DNA from 2 places in the Halobacillus sp. B23F22_1 genome. Region 2 is predicted to be linked to the other one. Evidence: riboswitches for the same ligand, from Rfam matches in the RefSeq annotation. Region 2 holds a riboswitch; the other holds the start of a gene.

Region 1 (10,985 bases), on a different contig from region 2:
TAATGTATGCCGGTAAAGTGGTGGAGACGGGCGCGGTTGAGGAAATTTTCAAGGACCCTCGTCATCCTTACACTAAAGGTTTATTAGCTTCCGTTCCAAATGTAGATGATGCTAGTGCAACGCTTGAAGCTATTCCTGGCTCACTGCCAAACTTAAATGAAAAAATTTCAGGGTGTCGTTTTCACCCTCGCTGTCCTCATGCAATGGACGTTTGCCTTGAAAAGGATCCCCCACAATTTAATGTAACTTCTGAGCATTATTCAAAGTGCTGGCTGGAAGAAAATCAGGGAGTGAGAGAAGATGCAGACAAAGACAAAACCGCTCATTGAAATTAATAATATGAAAAAGTACTTTCCTTTAAAGAACGGATTTATTAAGAGGACAAAATCAAATGTAAAAGCTGTGGAGAATGTTTCCCTTCATATATATGAAGGGGAAACTTTAGGAGTTGTAGGAGAGTCTGGGTGTGGCAAGTCGACCTTTGGCCGTACAATCCTAGGGTTAGAAGATTTAACTGAGGGATCAATTAAGTTCCGAGGAGAAGAAATAGGCGGACTCTCTGATAAGAAGCTTAAAAAGTTTAAGAAGGATATGCAGATGATCTTTCAAGATCCCTATGCTTCCTTAAACCCCCGTCAAAGAGTGGGGGCAGCGCTGGAAGAAGCTTATATTATTCATACGAAAATAAAGAAGAAAGAAAGAGAAAAGAGAGTTAAGGAACTGTTAGTAGAAGTGGGGCTTAAGGAAGAACATGCAGACCGATACCCGCACGAATTCAGCGGCGGTCAAAGACAAAGAATCGGTATTGCCAGAGCCCTTACCTTAAACCCATCTATGGTTATTTGTGATGAAGCTGTGTCAGCCCTTGATGTATCAGTACAAGCTCAAATTATTCAATTACTAAAAAAACTGCAAAAATCTCATCAGTTAACGTACTTATTTATTTCTCATGATCTTGGCGTAGTTAGACATGTCAGCACTCGAGTGTTAGTGATGTATTTAGGAGCATCCGCAGAACTGGCTCCATCTGAAGATCTATATAACAATCCTCTCCATCCCTATACTCAGGCCCTTCTTTCAGCTATTCCACGTCCTGATCCTGCGGCCAAAAGGAATAGAGTCCGGTTGGAAGGCGAGCTGCCTGATCCGGCTGATTATCCCAAGGGATGTCCATTTCATACAAGATGTCCGTTAGCCCATGAAAGGTGCAGGATAGAGAGACCGGAGTGGAGGGAAGTTGAGCCAGAACATTTTGTGGCTTGTCATGAAGTTTAAAAGATTCGCCCTCCTCAGACGGGCTCTGTTGGCAAGGCGGGGGCATATTTTTTAAATCTATAATTAGAAAGGAATTATACATATGGAAAAAATGGATTATTTGTACCAGCCTTATACCGCTAAAAGAACTTCCGCCATTTCTAATAGAGGAATGGTCGCTACTTCCCAGCCGTTAGCTTCCCAGGCAGGACTTGATATGTTAAAGAAAGGCGGGAATGCAGTTGATGCAGCCATTGCTACAGCGGCTGCTCTTACCGTAGTTGAGCCTACATCAAACGGCATTGGAGGCGATGCTTTCGCCATTGTCTGGATGAAAGATAAGCTGTATGGATTAAACAGCAGCGGTCATTCACCTTCCTCCATATCAATTGATTCATTAAAAGAAAATGGATATGATGAGATCCCGAAATACGGATTTATACCCGTAACCGTTCCAGGGGCCCCTGGTGCTTGGGCAGAACTATCAGAACGTTTTGGTAACCTTCCATTAACAGAAGTGCTCGCTCCCGCCATAGATTATGCTGAAAATGGTTTCCCTATTACGCCTGTATTAGGAAAGTTTTGGGAAGCAGGCGTCAATAAATTTCGTGAAGTTCTAAACGGCGATGAATTTTCGCACTGGTTTGAAACGTTTGCTCCTGAAGGAAGTGCGCCCAAGATCGGAGAAACCTGGAAGTCACAAGGTCACGCTGAAACCTTAAGGAAAATCGCAGAAACAAAAGGTGAAGCTTTTTATCACGGCGATATCGCTGATAAAATAGATCGCTTTTCCAGAAAATATAACGGCTATATCCGAAAGAGGGATTTACAAAACTTTCAGCCCGCGTGGGTGGACCCAGTATCTGTCAATTACAGAGGATATGATGTGTGGGAGATCCCCCCGAATGGTCAGGGGATGGTCGCCTTGTCTGCCTTAAATATTATGGAAGGTTTTAATGTCCATTCTAAAAACGACACAGATATTTATCATTGGCAAATCGAAGCTATGAAATTGGCATTTGCTGACGGAGAGAAGTATATAACAGATGAAAGGCATATGAAGGTTGGATTAGAGCAGTTATTAAACCGTGAATATGCTGCTGAGCGTAGAGCATTAATCGGAGAAGAGGCGTTACAGCCGGAAGCTGGAGACCCACCGAAAGGGGGTACAGTGTATCTGGCTGCTGCTGACAGTGAAGGAAATATGGTTTCTTTTATTCAGAGCAATTATATGGGCTTCGGGTCCGGCCTAGTTGTTCCGGAGACGGGGATTTCACTTCAAAACCGTGGACATAATTTTTCTATGGATCCTGACCACGTTAATTGCTTGCAAGGAAATAAACGTTCCTACCATACAATAATTCCAGGGTTCCTGACAAAGGATAATAAGGCAGTAGGACCTTTTGGGGTAATGGGAGGATTCATGCAGCCGCAAGGGCATCTGCAGGTGGCTATGAATACCATCGATTTTCAATTAAATCCTCAAGCTGCTCTGGATGCCCCGCGTTGGCAGTGGATGAAGGATAAGACGGTATGGGTGGAACCTGATTTTCCAACTCATATTGCTGAATCCCTGAGAAGAAAAGGCCATAACGTGGAAGTTCAGCTGGAAACAGGAGCTTTCGGAAGAGGTCAGGTTATTTGGAGAGACCAGGAAACTGGATCATTATTCGGGGGGACTGAATCCCGGACGGATGGTGCTATCTCGGCCTATTAAATATAAAAAGGGGTGAATGGTCTTGCAACAGTGGAATCTCTTCCTTGCCTTTTTTAGAGTAGGGATTTTTGGGTACGGAGGAGGTCCGTCCTCTATACCGCTCGTTCATAAAGAAGTAGTAGAAAAATATAAATGGCTGTCTGATGATGATTTTGCCGACATCCTGGCTCTGGGTAATTCTCTCCCGGGCCCTATTGCTACCAAAATGGCTGGCTATATTGGATACAGGGTTTCCGGCTATACCGGAATGCTGAATGCGATATTAGCTACGATCCTGCCAACTATAGCAGTCTTAATCATACTATTATCCTTTTTGAATAACTTTCGAGAGTTAGACTGGGTGAATGGAATGACTCAAGCGGTCGTGCCGGTAGTTGGTGTAATGTTAGCTGTGTTAACATTCGATTTCATAAAAAAGTCCAAGGATAACCTAGGTATTTGGATTACTTTTCTGCTCGGTGGAATCTCGCTTATTTTAATAGAAGTCATTGGGGTTCATCCAGGAATTGTGATTTTGGCTCTGCTGATATTTGCATTAGTCAAACCTATGAGAAAGAATAAAGATGAGAAGAATTACAGCAGTAAGGAGTCTTCTTTATGATTTATTGGCAGATTTTCGTAGCGTTTTTTATTCCGGGAGTTGTGGGGTACGGTGGCGGCCCGGCTTCTATTCCCTTAGTCGAAAATGAAGTAGTCGGCCGATTTGGGTGGATGTCGGTAAACGAGTTCAGTGAAATGCTTGCCGTAGCCAATGCACTGCCCGGACCGATTGCAACGAAAATGGCAGGGTTTATAGGTTATGAACAAGCCGGCATTTTAGGAGCATTTATTGGAGTATTTGCTACGGTCGCTCCATCGCTTATTTTAATGATTGCGTTATTAAGTCTTCTAAATAAATTTAAAGGGTCTCCACGTGTGAAAGCCATGACCTCTTTTATTCGTCCAGTTATCGCTATTCTGCTCGGGGTAATGGCTTATCAATTCTTTGAAACGTCCTATGGATCTGCAGGGATGGTGCAAACAGTTATTTTAATTGCAGTGAGCTATGTTTTACTTGAGCGAGTAAAAGTACACCCGGCTTTTGTCATTGCGGGCTCGCTTTTATATGGTGCCCTTTTTCTAGGAGGATAAATGTTTAACTTAATGAATCATTTATCCCCTCTTTCTCGTATACAATAAGGACGAGACAGGAAAGGGGAGAGATCGTGAGCAATTATTCGATTGATGAATTCATAAGAAAAACGAAGCAGGATGAAGCTGAAAATGAGTTCTTTGAACTGGAAACAGAGCGTATATTAGAAGTAAACCTTTCTGATCAAGTATGGGCCAAAGCAGGATCGATGATTTCCTATAATGGTTCCATCAAGTTTGAAAGGGAAGGGATACTCGAACATGGTGTGGGAAAAATGTTTAAGAAAGCCTTCTCGGGCGAAGGCAGTTCTTTGATGAAGGCAGCCGGAAAAGGTCGTCTATACTTAGCTGATCAAGGGAAAAAGATTACTATTTTTGATTTAAATAATGAATCCATTACTGTTAACGGGAACGATCTTCTTGCCTTTGAGCCTGGCATATCATGGGATATTAAATTAATGAAAAAAGTAGCTGGCATGATGTCTGGCGGACTGTTCAACGTGACGTTAGAGGGCCGGGGAAGGGTGGCGATTACTTCTCACTATGAGCCATTAACTTTGCTTGTACGACCAGGGGATCCTGTCATTACAGATCCAAATGCGACGGTAGCCTGGTCAGGACATTTAAAGCCGGAATTTCGTACTGATGTAAGTCTAAAGACATTTATTGGCCGTGGGAGCGGTGAATCTGTTCAAATGGAGTTTAAAGGTGAAGGGTTTGTCATTGTACAGCCGTTTGAAGAGGTCATAACAACGGGAAATGGAAATTCATAAATTTTTCAAAAAAAATGAAGCATTCGCCTTTACTTCGAGATTGAAACATTGTAATATATAAAATAACTTAAAATTATAACGGAAACTTCTTATCCAGAGAGGCGGAGGGACTGGCCCTTTGATGCCCGGCAACCATCGAATTAATCTAAGGATTGACGAGAACGGTGCCAATTCCTGTAGAGTGTTATTTCACTCTAGAAGATGAGAGGATCGTACGGAAATTTACGACCCCTTTTCTTATACTGGATAAGAAAAGGGGTTTTTTGGTAGCTTGAACCGTCAAACTCTCTTAGGTGGAAGTTGCGTTAATGGAAAGGGAAGATGACAAATGGCAACAGCAATTTTTGGAGCAGGATGTTTTTGGGGAGTTGAAGCTTTCTTCGAGCGTTTCGAAGGAATTACACATACACGTGTAGGGTATACGGGCGGCCATGTTGAAAGTCCAACCTACGAACTAGTGAAAACAGGAACAACTGGCCATGCAGAAGCAATTCGTATTGAATATGACCCAGAAGTCATTACGTATGGCGGATTGGTTAATATCTTTTTTGAAGCCCATGACCCTACAACTAAAAATAAGCAGGGAATCGATGTTGGTCATCAATATCGTTCCGCTATCTTTTACCAAAATGAAGCTGAAAAAGCCATTGCTGAGGAGAAAATTCAGCAGTGGACAAATAAAGGGATTTTTAAACGTAGAATCGTAACTGAAGTTACACCGGCCCGTGAATTTTATGAGGCGGAAGAATACCATCAAAAGTATGCTCAGAAGAATGGCTCCTTTGCTTGCGGCATTGGCTGATCTTATTAAAAATCCGCTTCCTTTTAAATAAAGGAAGCGGATTTTTATGTTTATTCTAAAGTAGATTCGATTTCTCGATTTAATTTCTTCATTCTGTCTTTGATTACAGAAGTATCGGCAAACAGGTCATGGATCCCTTGATGCTTTTTCGTGAAGATGACTACAAGATAAGGAAGACCTAAAACAGCCATACTTATATAACGTCCTACAAACTCTCTGTAAATAATCTGCCCTTTCGTTAAGTGCTTTCCTTTTAATGATTCTACCGATAACCCCAGAGTCATTTTTCCTAATGTGGCCCGGAAATAGAAAGTCATTAATACAAAATAAAGAAAAAACACAATCGATTGAGTGATGTTCGCGGCGCTTAACAGCTCAATCCAAAGCTTGGCTTCGGATAGATTGGTTACTCTTAAAAGCGGGCGCGTGATGATTGAATTGATACTCCAAATTACAATTAAATCAATGATGTAAGCAAAAAAACGTGGAATAAAACCAGCGTATACGATACGGTGGATTTCGTTAAGGTTTGATGTCACAGCTTGATTTAAGTGATTGGGCTGATGGGTGGGTTCTACTGTATCCATCTAATTCCTCCTTTACTCAGAATACATGTACATTAATCTAGGACCTTGACGTTTCTCGATCATTTCGTTGATCCATTTTACTTCGCTTGTTGGCAGGAAACTTTTCATATCGATAGGAATACCGAACAACCTTTCTCCACTAGGCTGGTACTCAATTACTTCAGGATTCCCGCCGATTTCTTCTTTCAGGGCAGCTAACGCATCTTCTTCAAATCCGATGTTGTCAATTAGGCCATTATCTAATGCTTGCTGACCAGAATAAATACGGCCGTCTGCAATTTCTATTACTTCATCTTCAGGCATGTCACGACCTTCACTGATGACATCGACAAACCCTTGGTAGGACTCATCTACAAGCGTTTGAATAATTTCACGGTCTTCCTCTGTCATTTCTTTAGTTGGACTCATAATATCTTTAAATTCGCCGCTCTTGATGGTATTGAATTTAACGCCATATTCATCGGCTAATTCTTCATAATTTACGCTTTCCATAATAACGCCTAATGAGCCGGTAAATGTTTCTTCAGAAGCAAATATTTGATCCGCTGGAGTTGATATGTAATAGCCTCCAGAAGCAGCCATACCGCCCATTGAAACATATAGAGATTTATCTTCTTCTTTTAATTCATTCAGCTTGTCGTGAATTTCAGCACTTTCAAACACTCCTCCGCCTGGGGAGTTTACGTAAAGCAACACTCCATTAATGCTAGGGTCTTCTTTTATGGCTTCTAACTGTTCTAGTAAAGCTTCATGGTTATAACCTTCTCCCATAAAAGGATTAGATCCCTGGCCGCTCATTATTGTTCCCTCTACGGATATACGGGCTATACGATCCGAGGAGGAGCCTTCTTCAATAACTTCTTCTCTTGGTTTCTCATTATTGCTGTCTCCACCAAACAATCCTTGGGAAGACTCCGTAAACGTACTTGATGTTAAAAAGCCAATGCTTTGAATGAGGATCGCAATAATTAATAAAGCGGAAGCAATCCCTATAGCGATCAAACGTTTTTTCATATCTATCTATCCTTTCTTAATTGCTTTGAACCACTAGCTTAGCAAATTTTTGGTAATTAATATATAGTTACTCAAAAGATCAATGTGTAAATTCTATGTAATTCCTTCGTTGGCTTTCCATTCATAATATAAAATGCTCATTTCATATAAATTCCAGTATTCTTCTCCGAACCTTCGATGATCTCGAAGTAACCCATCAATTTGAAAGCCAGCTTTTTTATACATATGAATTGCAGGCTTATTAAATTCAAACACTCCTAAAGTTACTTTATGTAAGTTTAACCTATCAAAAGCGATCTTTAAGATCTCCTCCATCATGATAACTCCTATTCCTCTTCCACGTGCATCCTTACTGACTAACACTTTACCAATCCGCGCTGATCGGTTATCGTAATCAATATTATTTAAAGCAATGTGCCCGACTGATCGAGTGCTGGATTTCTCTACAGCTTTAAAAATTAGTGAAGATCCATCTGCCTGGTTGGCTTCCTTTAAGTACTTATCCAGTTGATTACAGCTTAATGGATATGCAAAGGCTGGCCCTGCCCATTGAAGTAAAAAGGAAGGAGATTCTACCCATTGAATAAGCGTGCCATAATCATTTTTCGTAAAGTATTCAAGCTTGATCATCATCCATTCTCCTTTTCTATACTTGACTTATTGAAAGTTTACCATTTTAAATGGATGATAGATAAATAAAAGAAAGTAGGGAAACTATTCGATACTATTATATCCTTTTAATAATGTTTGGGACCATACTTAGTGCTTGTGGAAGTGAGACAGACCAAGTCGACATTGGAAGTGAGGATGTTTCGGAAACGTTGTATATTCAAAAAGTAGAAGATCAACGGACAACTGAAGAACAAACGGCAGTAAGGCAGGAGAAAGAAACTAATGAAGAGTTACTCGCGAAGCTCAATGGGATGGAAATAAAGAAAAGTGACGAAAGTGAAATGAAGGAGAAAATGAATACACAAGATACGTATACGTACAGCTTTTCCGATGAAGGGGAACTTGCTGCTGAGTCCCAATCTGATTTCAGCTTTGCAGTAACAGAAGATGGGACGTTTTTAATGCCTGAGAACGGAAAGCAGTCAGGAACCGTCAGCTATCAATCGGTTGAAAAGCACCCGGAATTACTGAATGAAATGAATCACTTAGTTGATATTAGCTTTTAATTCTTCCAGGCTGTGTGTGAAAACGAGGGAGAGGTCCGTATGTTGTTAAATGATATGATACTTATTTTAATGGCAGCATTTATGGTGCTGGGGGCAGTTGATTACACTTTTCTTGGTAATCGTTTAAGTCTCGGCGATCGCTTTCACGAGGCTTTTTTAATGATGGGCCCTCTGGCTTTAGCTATGGTAGGGATTATCTCACTGGCTCCTGTGATTTCCGATGCTCTCTCTCCTCTTGTTATTCCTATTTTTGAGTGGATGGGAGCGGACCCAGCGATGTTCGCTTCTATGCTGTTAGCCATTGATATGGGGGCTTATCCGTTATCAGAAGCGTTAGCATCAGATAAGGATGCTGCAGTATTTTCGTGGGCATTTTTAGGAACGATGATGGGGCCGACGTTGGTATTTACGATTCCTATCGCTTTGACTATTGTTCAAAAAAGGGATCGAAGCTATTTTGCGAAAGGTATATTAATCGGTATGATGACGATACCTATTGGCTGTTTAACTGGTGGAGCATTAGCAGGTTATGAATGGGTATGGATGATTCAAAATTTAATTCCTGCTGCTATTTTAGCTGTTCTCATTGGCGTAGGATTATGGAAATTCACTACTCTTACCATAGTCCTGTTTTCGAAGTTTGGAAGAGGTATAGAAATCCTCATTATGTTTGGGTTGGTTATGGTCATTTTCGAGACGTTAACTGATTTTACTGTTATTCCTGGGATGGCTCCGTTAGAGGAAGGAATTGAAATTGTAGGGAGAATAACGATTACCTTGGCTGGGGCTTATCCTTTGGTTGCTTTTATTAACCAAAAGGGATCGAAGCTTTGGGAACGACTGAGCATTCAATTAGGTATCAATTCGCCATCGGTGGCCGGCTTTATTGCTTCTTTAGCTCATCATTTGCCTATGTTTGCAACGATGAAAGATATGAACCCTAAAGGAAAAGTAATGAATGCGGCTTTTGCGGTGAGCGGGGCTTTTTCTTTTGGAAGTCATATCGGCTTTGTGGCTGGAGTGGAGAAAGAGTTAATTGTAGCGGTTATGACAGGGAAATTAGTGGCAGGTGTGCTGGCTGTCTGGATTGCGTGGTGGACCACCATTCCCGCTAATCAACAAGTCGAATAAAGCGCTTTTCTTCAAACTTGTCCTTTTATCACTTATACTTAGTCTATACCTCACTAAAGGAGTTTTTCATATGAAGACCGAGATGAAGGAACGCTACAATGAGTATTTGCAGAAGTTTAAAGAAGCGACCCCTGACGATGTTCAAAAGAAAATGAAAAGCGCGATTGATGAATTGAAAAGTTCGGATGATGGTGAAGGTTTAAAAGAAGGAGACAAAGCCCCGGATTTCACTCTTCCCGATCCTAATGGGAACTCGATCAACCTCTCCAACCAACTTGATATTGGACCGGTGATTGTAACGTTTTATCGCGGAGGATGGTGCCCTTACTGCAATATGGAATTAAGAGAGTATCAACAAATATTAAATGAAATTCATGATGCAGGTGGGGAGTTGATCGCCATTAGTCCACAAACCCCGGATTACTCGCTAAGTACCTCACAGAAAAATGAACTGAGTTTTCATGTGTTAAGCGATGTAGGAAACAAAGTGGCACGTGAATATCAACTTGTTTATCCGGTCCCGGACTACCTTGTTGACATTTATAAACAAAAAGGATTAGATGTTGATAAGCATAACGGGGATGAAACGTGGGAACTCCCTGTGGCTGCTACGTATGTGATAGACAGACACGGAACGATAGTCTATGAATATACGAAAGCCGATTACAAAGATCGGGCCGAGCCATCGGAAGTATTAGAAGTTTTGAAAACAACGAACAGATGAGGAAAGGCACACCCTTCAGTGGAGGGTGTGTTTTCTTAGGATAAGAGGTGTCCATCGATGAAATTATACAGTGCATTAATTGGTCTAAGCTTTATTTGGGGATTATCCTTTGTGTTTATAAAATGGCTTCTCGATCCTATTGGAGTGTGGGGGACAGTTTTTTTTAGATGTTTAGCAGGTGCCCTGGTATTACTGCCGTTTTTATGGATAAAGAGAAAAGAGTTAAAAGGGTCTCTTCCATGGAAAGCTATGTTCTTTGTCGGTGTTTTTAATGCTGGACTGCCATGGGGGCTGATTGCATGGAGTGAAACAGAAATACATAGCAGTACGGCTGCCGTAATGAATACTTTAACGCCAATTTGTACAGGGCTTGTAGGATTTATGTGTTTTTCCGTTCTATTGAAGCGAAGACAATGGATAGGGATTGTCCTCGGGTTTGTTGGCATATTAGTTTTAATGGAATTTGACTTTTTTGCTCTTTTTAGTGAAAGTTTTATCGGCATAGGTACCATGATTTTAGCTGCTATTTCATATGGTGTTGCCTCTCAATTTACTAAAAGACATTTACAGGAGACATCTATCCTTATTGTGACCACGTTTTCTTTGCTTGTTGCTGCTCTATTCGGGTTAGGGGGTATGATGATGACAAACTCCCTCTCCGTTATTAATGAAGA
Region 2 (10,985 bases):
TCGGAGTGAACTATAAAAATGAAGTGAACTCGTTTGAAGATCAAGTAACCAAGGATTTAATAGCCGAAGGTGCAGTCACAGCAGATATAGCCTTTTCACCTAAGGAAAACGATAAAATTTATGAAAAAATGAAAGAAATGAATATAGTAGAAAAGAAAAAATTGACCCCTGAACAAGTGAGCGAAACAATTTGTACGCAGGAACCACACGAAGAGGACATATGGAGAATTATTATAGAGGGAGAAACGATCACGCATTCTGTTTCAGGAGCTTACTGTGAACCTACTCATGATGCACAGAAGCTAATTGAGCTGCGGAATTATGTATTTAGTATTGTTCGAAGTAAAGAAGAATTTAAAGAACTTCCTCTGTCAAAAGCATCATATGAGTAGGATAAAGGCTGGGATAAAACTGAATAAAGCATAAAATAATCCGAACGATTTTATTGAAATCAGTTCGGATTATTTATGTGTGAAGAATGGACTTTACCATTGCTCCGTCAAAATACATGAAGTCACTAAAAAACTAAGTCCATGAAAGATAGAATGTAAAAAGCGGCACTTCATAAGTTTAACGAATCGTTTCACATTAGTTGTAAAATCGCACCTTGTTTGGTTCTGTTTACTGTTCTTCATTTCACTCTTATATCGTCTTAGCCAGAACAACGTATAGATGGTTCTTAGGAGCAGATATTTGAACATATAGGTTTAGATGGTTCTCTGTTGGTGCCACGATAAGCGTTCGAGGTTGACGCCTGGTCGATTAAAACCGGCCCCTTTACTTATGTCTCGGCGTCTTTAAAGCCATTATTTGAGATTTTTTCTTCTCTTCTTTAGCGACTTATTTATCTCCCTTTTACCGTAAACTTTGGAAATCCAAAGACAATGGCAAGAAGCCCTGCCAGCGCGATCAACATCGGATAAAAACAATAAGGTGTAATCGCAACCGGGGATATCCCTGCTACCCCTGCAACAGCTAGCAGCTGAGCGCCATATGGAATAACCCCCTGCACAGCACTAGCAAAAATATCAAGTAAACTTGCGGAACGGCGGGAATCGATGTCAAAGCGTTCAGCCATTTGCCTGGCTAAAGGTCCAGCAGTAATAATAGAAATTGTGTTATTAGCAGTCGAAAAGTTCACGAGGCTGACGAGGCCCGCAATACCAAGTTCTCCACCTTTATAAGAGGAGATCTTTCGGCTGATCATCTGAATCAAGAAGGCAATGCCTCCGTTTCTTCGAATTAGCTCCACGAGACCACCTAATAAGATAGCCAGCATCGCCAGCTCTTGCATGTTCGCAAATCCATCACCTATAAGGGTAACGTATTCTCCCAGGGCAATGTCACCTAACGATAATCCAACTACGCCTGCAAAGATGATCCCGCCGATGAGCACGAATATGACATTAATTCCGGCAACGGCGAAAACGAGGACCCCAATGTACGGAAGAACTTTTATCAACTGAAAGCTTGTATCTTCACCCATAACCGAGGCCGCATTTGCTGTTAATATACTAAAAATAACAGCCGTGACTATGGCAGCAGGTAAAACGATAAAAAAGTTCGCTTTAAATTTATCTTTCATCTGCGTGCCCTGAGTGCGGACGGCAGCTATGGTGGTATCTGAAATAATCGATAAGTTATCTCCAAACATAGAGCCGCTCACAATGGCCCCCATCGTTAATGCAAGTCCAATATCTGTTTGATCGGCTACACCGAGGCCAATGGGAGCCAGTGCGGCTATTGTTCCTGTTGATGTACCCATTGAGATCGAAATAAAGCAGCAAATAATAAACAAACCGACGAGCAGTAAATTTTCAGGAAGAATACTTAATCCTAAATTAACAGTTGAATCTACTGCACCCACCCCTTCAGCTACTGAAGCAAAGGCCCCGGCAAGCAGGAAGATAACGACCATTAAAATAATATTCGGGTGGCCTCCTCCTTCAGTCAGCTGCGTCACTTTTGTTTGAAAATCCGTTTTCTTATTCATCATTAAGCCGACTAGAATGGCGGCAAAGACCGCGACTAGTACCGGCATTTGATAAAAATCCCCGGTAATAATGCCAGAGCCTATAAATAGAATAATAAACACGCCAAATGGAATAAGTGCGAGCGGATTGGCTTTTATATCTTGATCCATTCAAATTCCTCCTTGTCTTTCGTTAATCCAAAAAAAGAGCCTTCACTTAGGAGAAGGCTCTTTTAATACCCTTCTCATCTACCAAGTTAACACTTGCTGGACTTAGCACCTTACTGAATTTTCAGTGGTTGCTGAAGCATCGTAGGACCAGGTTCCTCCGCTTCTCTTGATAAGAAAATCAACGATATTCATTTAAAATCTAGACCTACTTTACAAGAAAGCAAGGAATGTGACAAGGGTTAGATGCGCAAATGGACATAGTACTACTATTCACACTTTTCAGCCAATATTAAATATGTTTTTTAAATATAAATTCAAACTGTATATATTGGAAATTGAGGGATCAGCGGTTATGATAGAAGGAGTGTGGTTCGATAACATTTGAGAGGAGGGCTGTTCAGTGAGTATTCGTACAAAACAACGAATCTTATTTTATACGATGGGCATTATTATCATGACGTTCGGCATTGCGCTAACCATTCATTCTCACCTGGGTACTTCCCCGTTTGATGCCCTTCTTGTCGGATTATTTCGTACGTTCGGTCTTACAATAGGCAGCTGGGAAGTCGTTGTAGCCTTTACGTTAATCATTTTTAATGCAGTCGCGGAAAAGAAAAAGCCTGAATACTTTGCCATCATCACAGCACTCGTTACCGGCTTTTTCATTGACGTATGGGTGTTTTCTACAGAAGGATGGATTGCGCCAGAATCCCCGGTCATGCAGTTGATCTGTCTATTGTTTGGTCTCTTTTTTGCAGGCTTAGGAATTGCTATAAATTTGCAAGCCGATTTCGCACCTAATCCATTTGATCGAACGATGCTCGTTGTAAGAAAGCTGACAGGTTTAAATGTTTCTCTATCGAGAGCATTAGTGAGCGTTGTCCTTGCTGCGATAGCCTTTCTTTTTAGCGGGCCAATAGGAGTAGGGACTGTTATCATTACTCTCTTCAGCGGTGTGATCATCCACTTCTTTATGCCTTATGTTGCTAAAGTGGATGAGTCTATGACAGAAGGATCCATTAAAAAACGAAAAGCTCACATCTCTTAACAACCGGCACGCTTACCGGGGAGCAGGCACCGAGACTCACCCCTGACACTTCGCTCTTTTACAGCTTTTCGGTACCTGCTGCCCTTTATTTACCTTCTGCATTCGAGCTCCAAAATATATGTACTATGCTGGCCAGCAGAGCTGCGTCTAAGCTTTTTAATTCTTGCATTGATTCTATTTGCACTTTATGTTGAAAAAAACCTTTAATAACAGTGGAGCCCTTTTTATTAATCCGACCTGTCTTCTTCCAGGTAGCTTCAACCTTAATCGGTTCGTGGTCTAAGAGTTCTGCTATAATTCTGTGTTTCTTAGATGAACCATTTGATGCCCCAATTTTTCCGATTGGTTTTCCCCATTGAAAGATTGTCCACTCAAGTCCTCGCAACCGATCTCCGGATACTTGCTGGATCGTATATTCTTGATTCGTTTCTTCACTTAGGACCTCGAGATTCACTTCTTTATGTTCACGAGATGCTGTTAAACTTTCCCAATCCTGAAAATACCGGCTCATGTAACCGATTATATATTTCCCTTTTTGAATGGCCATTTCCCTTGTAGAAGAGACGCTTTTCGGGGGTATGTATGTAATCATTTTGAAACCTCTTTTCTTTAACGGTTTATTGTTCAAACGAAAAGGCTCCTTCAATTAAAACGTCTGTTCAATCATGACAGGAAGTTCCTCTATTTTCCCTATGGAATGTTCAACCTTTACGTTTCCCCAATAGTCTTCTTTTTTCCATACCCCCTGCATGCCTGCCTGGATAGCAGCCTTGACATCATTTTCAGGGTGATCACCAACAAAAAGACTATCTTCCGCTCTAGCGTTCAACTGCTTTAATGCACGGTGAAAAATTTGCGGATCCGGTTTTTTCAGCCTTTCTTTTTCAGATATAAGAATAACATCAAAATAGTGGTCAATTTTTAAAGCCTGCAAGTTATCAAGTTGAAAAGGGTCTCTTCCATTAGTAATGATGCCAAGCTGAAAGTCACTTTCTTTAAGACCTTTTAATACCTTATTTACGTTCGGAAAAGCAATACAGGACTCGTGAAAGTAACTAAAATAGTCTTTGATAAGCTCTTCCGCCCTTAACCCACGAATATGAAGCTCTTCTACCAGCTTAGGGTAAACCACTTCCTTAGGGACATATCCTTTTTCATCTAATTCAACCAATCGGTTTATGTATTTTTTCTCACCAATATGGCACAGCTGTCTGTATTTTCGGTACTGTGACTTTGCGAACGCTATTAAGGATTGATCCCTGTCTAACAATGTCCCATCTAAATCGAAAAGCACAGCTTTTATCAAATAAACTCCTCCTTATCTTGAATAATTCTACGTAAAATGAACGATCCCTTTAAAATGATGTAATGATTGTGCATTTCTATAACAGATCCATATTTTTTACAATATGCAGGGTCTTCTTCTTATTCGAACAACTCTAATGTTTTATTTCTTATATCCTCAGAATCAATGGATAGTTTTTTCGTCTGTCCCGTCTTAACAGCGATCTTATATGTGCTTAGCTACCAATTCTTTTTGTTTATGTCCCGCACGACTTCCTAACTACCTTCCCCCTTGTAATCTGCTCAGAATCATTGGCGACGATAAACGGGCAGCCGACTAGCGACTACCCTGAGCAACCTATATTTCCGGATCAAAAGTTTTACAATCAGTCTCCTCTTTCTTCGTCGCTTGATCCCCGGCATGACTGACTACATAAATTGCTTCAGCCGTACATTTGTTGCCTTTGCTCCAGTACTTACAGTTATTCACTTCGCACAAGACGTCTTTAGCCATCGGTATTGCCACCTCCCTCGCTGTTATTTTTCACAGCGGGAAGTAAATTCATGCAGAATTGATTTTGGTAATTCACGGACTATACAATCTCCAAACAATTTCCTTCACCCTTATTTTATCAACAAAAGGCTTTATTGTCTCTGCCTTCCCCTTTATAATGGGAGAAGCAGAATTTTACGAAGGAATAGGTGTATATCATGAGTTTACTCACAGTGAATAAGTTAAGTCACGGGTTTGGCGACCGTGCGATTTTTGATGACGTATCATTTCGTTTGCTTCAAGGTGAACATATTGGACTTATTGGAGCCAATGGTGAAGGTAAGTCTACGTTTATGAATATTATAACCGGTCAATTAGAGCCGGATGCAGGTGCGGTTTCTTGGGCGAAACACTCAAGAATAGGTTATTTAGATCAGCATGCTGATTTAAAACAGGGCATGACGATGCGTGATGCACTGCGCACAGCCTTTCAATATTTATTTGATATGGAACAAGAGATGAATAGTCTTTTTGCTAAAATGGGAGAAGCAGGTCCTGAAGAGTTGGAAGAATTACTTGAAGAAACAGGACGCCTTCAGGAGGCTTTAACGAACAATGACTTTTATACAATTGATGCCAAAGTCGACGAAGTAGCTAATGGCCTTGGACTGGATGAAATCGGTCTCGACCGTGATGTGCACGATTTGAGCGGAGGGCAGCGAACGAAAGTTTTATTAGCTAAGCTTCTTCTAGAGAAGCCTGATATCCTACTGCTGGATGAGCCGACCAACTATTTAGATGTCAAGCATATTGATTGGCTGCGTAACTATTTAATTGCGTATGAACATGCATTTATTCTTGTTTCTCACGACATTCCGTTTTTAAACAGTGTCGTCAATTTGATATATCATGTGGAAAATCAGGAACTCACACGTTATCCAGGCGATTATGACGAGTTTTTGCGTGTGTATGAAATGAAAAAGCAGCAGAAAGAAGCAGCATTTAAGAAACAACAGAAAGAAATAGCGAACTTAAAAGACTTCGTCGCTCGTAATAAAGCGAACGCGGCAACGAGCCGAATGGCAATGTCCCGCCAGAAAAAACTTGATAAAATGGACATCATTGAACTTGATTCTGAAAAACCAAAACCATCATTCCGCTTTAAGCAGGCACGAACGCCTGGTAAATATCTATTTGAAACGAACGATCTGGTTATTGGTTATGGTGAACCTTTATCAAAACCATTAAATTTAGCCATGGAACGAGGGGAGAAAATTGCTTTATCAGGTGCCAACGGGATTGGGAAAACCACCTTACTAAAGAGCATCCTGGGTGAAATTCAGCCGGTTTCAGGAGCCGTAGAATTAGGAGAACACCTTCACATTGGTTATTTTGAACAGGAATTAAAAGAAGAATCTAACCGCACGTGTATTGAAGAAATCTGGGAAGAATTTCGTCACTTTACCCAGCAGGAAGTACGTGGGTCTTTAGCAAAATGCGGACTCACTAAGAAGCATATCGAAAGTAAAGTGCAAGTACTGAGCGGCGGTGAAAAAGCAAAGGTCCGCCTCTGTAAGCTTATTAATAAAGAAACGAACTTACTTGTGCTTGATGAGCCGACTAACCACTTAGATGTGGATGCGAAAGCTGAACTGAAGCGTGCCTTAAAAGAATACAAAGGCAGTGTTCTTCTCATTTCCCATGAACCTGAATTTTATCAGGACATCGTTACAGATGTATGGAACTGTGAAAGCTGGACCACTAAAGTATTTCAATAAAAAAGACTGCCTCTTTTAAGGAGGCCACGAAATACTGAAGATTTATGAGAGGCAGATTACAAAAGAAGCTGGGAGATAACTGAGTAAGGCATAATATAATCCGAACGATTTTATGGAAATCAGTTCGGATTATTTATCTGCTAGGAAAGGATTTTACCCTCGCTCCTTCAAAACACTTCCCTTTCCGTGGGCACGGCCTCAGCTTCCTCGGAAAGCAAAGAGCGCTTTCCTGCGGCCGCTGTTCCTACAGGAGTCTAGCGTGTTTTGACTGCGCTAATGATCTGCGCTTACACGATTCAGCTTTTATCATTCGTTTTTTGAAATAAAAGCTTTACTTATGTCCCAGCCTCTTCTTTTAATTCCAAGAAACCTGTACCCTCTATTCCTTAATTAGTTTTAGGATTCGTTTCACATTAGCTGTGAAACTCGCCATTGCGCGTTGAGTTGGATGCCTTTGAGACCCGAAGGAGGAATCCTCATATCCGGGTCTATGCTCGAGTCAAAGATCCACTTAGTCAAGTGAATTTCTTGACCAGGTTAGCTGAGGCCGTGCCCGCGGCAAGCGTCAACAATTCCATTAAATAAAAGGGAGGTGTTTTAATAGCCTCTCTTTTTTAGAGCAGTCTTTTTAATCAATTTTAAGTGCCAGTTTCAAAAATTCAACGAGCATTTCAGATTGCTCTTTCAACTTTAAATCTGAAGCGGGTAATATAGCATGATCGAGAGCCAGACCGTCAATATGAGCAATAAGTGAACGAGCTAACGTTTCGCTGTCGTATCGATCACTGAACTCCCCGCTTTTCTGTCCCGCCTCAAAGATATTCGCATAAAGAGTAATCCCGGAAGCATAGCGCTGCTGACCGAATTTTCTTCGTCGCTCATCATTTCTCCCGGTAATAAAAAACTCTAAATTACTAGGAGCAAGCGGATCCATTTGATTATCGGGCACCCGATCTTCTCCAAATAAGTACGTCAGCAGTAAATCCCAATATGATTCCTCATCTTCTAGTTTTAGGGACGTATCACTTACTTCCTCGTTTAATAAAGCTTCGTATAGATCTTCTTTGCTCGAAAAATACTGATAAAGACCGCCCCTGCTGACTTTCGCTTCCTCCATAATATCTTTCATTGTGGTTATGGTATATCCTTGCCTGCTAAACACCTTTTTGGCTGCTGCTAAAATATCAGCTCGTCGTTGCTCCAGGTGTTCCTGGCTGACTTTCGGTGCCATGGACTCTTCCCCTTTCTACTTTATTTTTCGCTAAATACCCTGTGAACGAAATAAGAACGAGAATTGAGGCCGTGACGATAAAAGTTGGGACCGCTCCAAACTGACTAGCGAGCCATCCCCCAAGTAAAGGACCAATAATTGTAGCTATTGTCATTACGCTATTTATCACGCCGAACACTCTCCCTGTCATGTGAACAGGTGTTTCAACTTGAACGGTTGCCTGAAAAGGAACAAAAATATGACTGGCCGCAAACCCTCCGGTCAAGCCAAACAAAGGACCCCATAAGATAGAAAAGGCAACGTCAAAATAAGTACAAACGCCCATCATGGCAAAACTGATTCCCAACCCGCTTACACCGGCTAACATATTAGGAAACGCTCGATAATCCGTTTTTTTCGCCAGCCGCCACCCTGCAAGGAACATCCCGAGCCCTGACGCTGTAACAATGTAGCCGAATAAATCTGGAGAGGCGGTGGACAGATCGCGAATGAGAATAATAATTTGTGAATCGGCTAATTGTAAAATCAATAAACTGACTCCTAAAAAGGCTAAGCCCATCACGATAAAGGAGTCTCGTTGGATAAAAGAAAGTCCTGTGAGGAACTCGTGTTTAAAAGTGAACCGATGACCTTCTTCCCCTTGTTCTTCATTTAAAGTTTCCAAAGATTTTGGCAGTAGAAAAATAAATATGGCGGAGAGAAAAAAAGAAGCTGAATCAATAAAAAAAACGATTTTCGCCCCAAAAGCCGCTACTAATAAACCGCTGAGAAGAGGCCCCATAACCTTTGTACTAGAATCAATCATCGAAGTGACCGACATCGCACTTTTCATGTGCTCAGGTGCTACCAGCTCTTTTAACTTACCATTTTTCGCTGGAACAAAAACAGCTGAAAATGCGCCTATAGTAAACAAACATAAATAAACGAGCCACAATGTTTCCGCAAAAGCAAGCACTAGAAACAGCCCAGCCCTCACGAGATCTGACATCATCATCAGCAGTTTCCGGTTCATTCGATCTGCAACTGTGCCTGCTGCGGGACCAAGCAGAGCCATAGGTAACGCCAGACATAAAAAAACGAGTGAGACTTGCATTGGTGTAGCTTCCCACTTTAAACCTACCAGCGTAATGATGGCTACAATACTCAGCCAGTCCCCGAGGCTTGAAATCACCTGCGCAGTCATTAACGTTACATATCCCCTATTTTTACTTAACTTCATCCCCGTACCGCCCCCATAAAGACACCAATGTCGTTTTTATTATTATAACGACACTACCGTCGTTTTGCAAATGTTTCTTTTAAAAGTAATCAAACCTAAATGGTCAAACCATGCCTGTATAACAACTAAGCTATATGTAAAAACTAACGATTACATTATTTTACCAAAAAACATGATAAGGTAAATTCCCCCATATACTATTTATAGGAAATACGTGAAAGGAGGTCTTCCACCTTGCTCAAACGAACGAGAAAACATATTAAACAATTAAAAAGAAGCATCACCCAGTCATTGAACACCCCTGGCCGTCCCACGCTTCCTCAAGATGAATTAAACATCATTGAACGTATTCGAAAAGCTGCAGCGGCAAATAATCAAAATAATATTACGAGAACCCAGGCTTATTTCAACTTTTATCAAAACCATCCTGAAGTCCATTGGGCACTGCTGGCTCACCTCGTCTCACGTAATGCCGGATGGAATATGACTGATCTCAAAGGAGAGTATTTACCAAAGTTGTTAACCGACCAAGAACAAGTCGACTTCTTCGCTTTCTTAGAACGGGGCAATTGGCTCATCTTTCAGGATGCTTATCCTCAATTACTGTTATATGAAGAAAGCAAGAAACAGAAGCGTCCACTCTTCCACTTGCTCGACCCGCTTAACATTTCTAAGTTTATGAAGCCTTTCTGGGAGAATATGTGGTCTAATGAACGGAAAGAAGAGTTGACCATTGCTCTAATCATAAATGAGCAGCAGTATATTGAAAAACGGGTGATCCATAATACACACTACAAAAATAAAGTGCTCGATACGATCATGTTTAAACTGCAGGACGTTTTAGACTTCAATCACATCCTTATACCATACACTACTCCTCTGCAGCAAAAAACAAAACTGGTTGGTGGAACGGTACATCACTTTTCATCAGTGGAAGACCGAATTACTTTAGGGAAAGGATTATACGATTTACTTTTTTCAGTTCAAAGTAGGCTGACTCAGACCGTCAAGTGGGCCGAGACAAACCCTCATACAGGTTCACGTAAAGATTACTGGCCCGACCTTTTTAATGATGTGAAAGAATCCACCCCCGGACAAGTGCATGAATTAAAAAGCAGCCCATGTTCACTGCAAGTAAAAGCCTCACGTATCTATAGTCCTTCCCTCCCTTCTGTTTGGAAGGATTGGGAGCACAACAAAGCTGAGCCGGGTGATTGGTACCCTAATAAGAAGATGTTTCATTTCGTGAAACAACCGATTAAACAACTAAGCGGTGATATTGAGAAGACGTATTGCGAGACGATTGAAGAGCTGGAGATGGCTGCTTTTACAAAAAATACATTTTTCCATAAAAAATGATCTACTGCTAGAAGGAGGCTTTTTCATGAAAAAAGTCTTGATTATTGGTGATCCTGGTGTAGATGATGCCTTTGCTATAATGTATGCTCTCCGGCATCCTGAAATAGAAGTGGTAGGAATTGTGTCGGGCTATGGAAATGTTAGTCAACAAGATACTGTACGCAATACAAAGCTTTTACTGGATCTTGCAGATCTGGAGGAGATCCCGATAATTCTCGGTGCCGACAGACCGTTAACCGGGGAAGAGCCTCAATATTTTTACGATGTACACGGTAATTATGGCCTGGGCGGACTCATTCCTGACTCTCCCGCTTCCATAAAGGTGTATCCCCTTACAAAAGTATATGAATTGATAGATGAGCACGGTAAAGATCTTACTCTTGCCAATCTCTCCCGCCTAAGTACTCTAGCTCTTATGTATTTACATCCT

Evidence for each region. A riboswitch is a leader RNA that binds a small molecule or an ion and turns the genes downstream of it on or off. The one in region 2 is predicted to bind S-adenosylmethionine.
Region 1: another riboswitch for S-adenosylmethionine. It lies ahead of msrA (peptide-methionine (S)-S-oxide reductase MsrA); the one in region 2 lies ahead of ACGTNH_RS12575 (Na+/H+ antiporter NhaC family protein).

The regions. Positions count from the first base shown of each region.
Region 1 is NZ_JBIEKE010000003.1:211,061-222,045, reverse strand. It holds gene ACGTNH_RS16255 (ABC transporter ATP-binding protein) at 1-329, shown strand, start outside; gene ACGTNH_RS16250 (ABC transporter ATP-binding protein) at 301-1,275, shown strand; gene ACGTNH_RS16245 (gamma-glutamyltransferase family protein) at 1,367-2,971, shown strand; gene ACGTNH_RS16240 (chromate transporter) at 2,994-3,572, shown strand; gene ACGTNH_RS16235 (chromate transporter) at 3,569-4,102, shown strand; gene ACGTNH_RS16230 (AIM24 family protein) at 4,177-4,875, shown strand; SAM riboswitch class I at 4,962-5,083, shown strand; gene msrA (peptide-methionine (S)-S-oxide reductase MsrA) at 5,204-5,677, shown strand; gene ACGTNH_RS16220 (RDD family protein) at 5,728-6,264, opposite strand; gene sppA (signal peptide peptidase SppA) at 6,277-7,278, opposite strand; gene ACGTNH_RS16210 (GNAT family N-acetyltransferase) at 7,372-7,908, opposite strand; gene ACGTNH_RS16205 (hypothetical protein) at 8,100-8,456, shown strand; gene eutH (ethanolamine utilization protein EutH) at 8,496-9,587, shown strand; gene ACGTNH_RS16195 (peroxiredoxin-like family protein) at 9,658-10,311, shown strand; gene ACGTNH_RS16190 (DMT family transporter) at 10,369-10,985, shown strand, end outside.
Region 2 is NZ_JBIEKE010000002.1:943,119-954,103, forward strand. It holds gene ACGTNH_RS12570 (hypothetical protein) at 1-392, shown strand, start outside; gene ACGTNH_RS12575 (Na+/H+ antiporter NhaC family protein) at 845-2,143, opposite strand; SAM riboswitch class I at 2,215-2,319, opposite strand; gene ACGTNH_RS12580 (YczE/YyaS/YitT family protein) at 2,544-3,191, shown strand; gene ACGTNH_RS12585 (hypothetical protein) at 3,277-3,783, opposite strand; gene ACGTNH_RS12590 (HAD family hydrolase) at 3,838-4,497, opposite strand; gene ACGTNH_RS12595 (DUF1540 domain-containing protein) at 4,834-4,989, opposite strand; gene ACGTNH_RS12600 (ABC-F family ATP-binding cassette domain-containing protein) at 5,187-6,746, shown strand; gene ACGTNH_RS12605 (TetR/AcrR family transcriptional regulator) at 7,375-7,977, opposite strand; gene ACGTNH_RS12610 (MFS transporter) at 7,931-9,196, opposite strand; gene ACGTNH_RS12615 (DUF2515 family protein) at 9,431-10,555, shown strand; gene ACGTNH_RS12620 (nucleoside hydrolase) at 10,581-10,985, shown strand, end outside.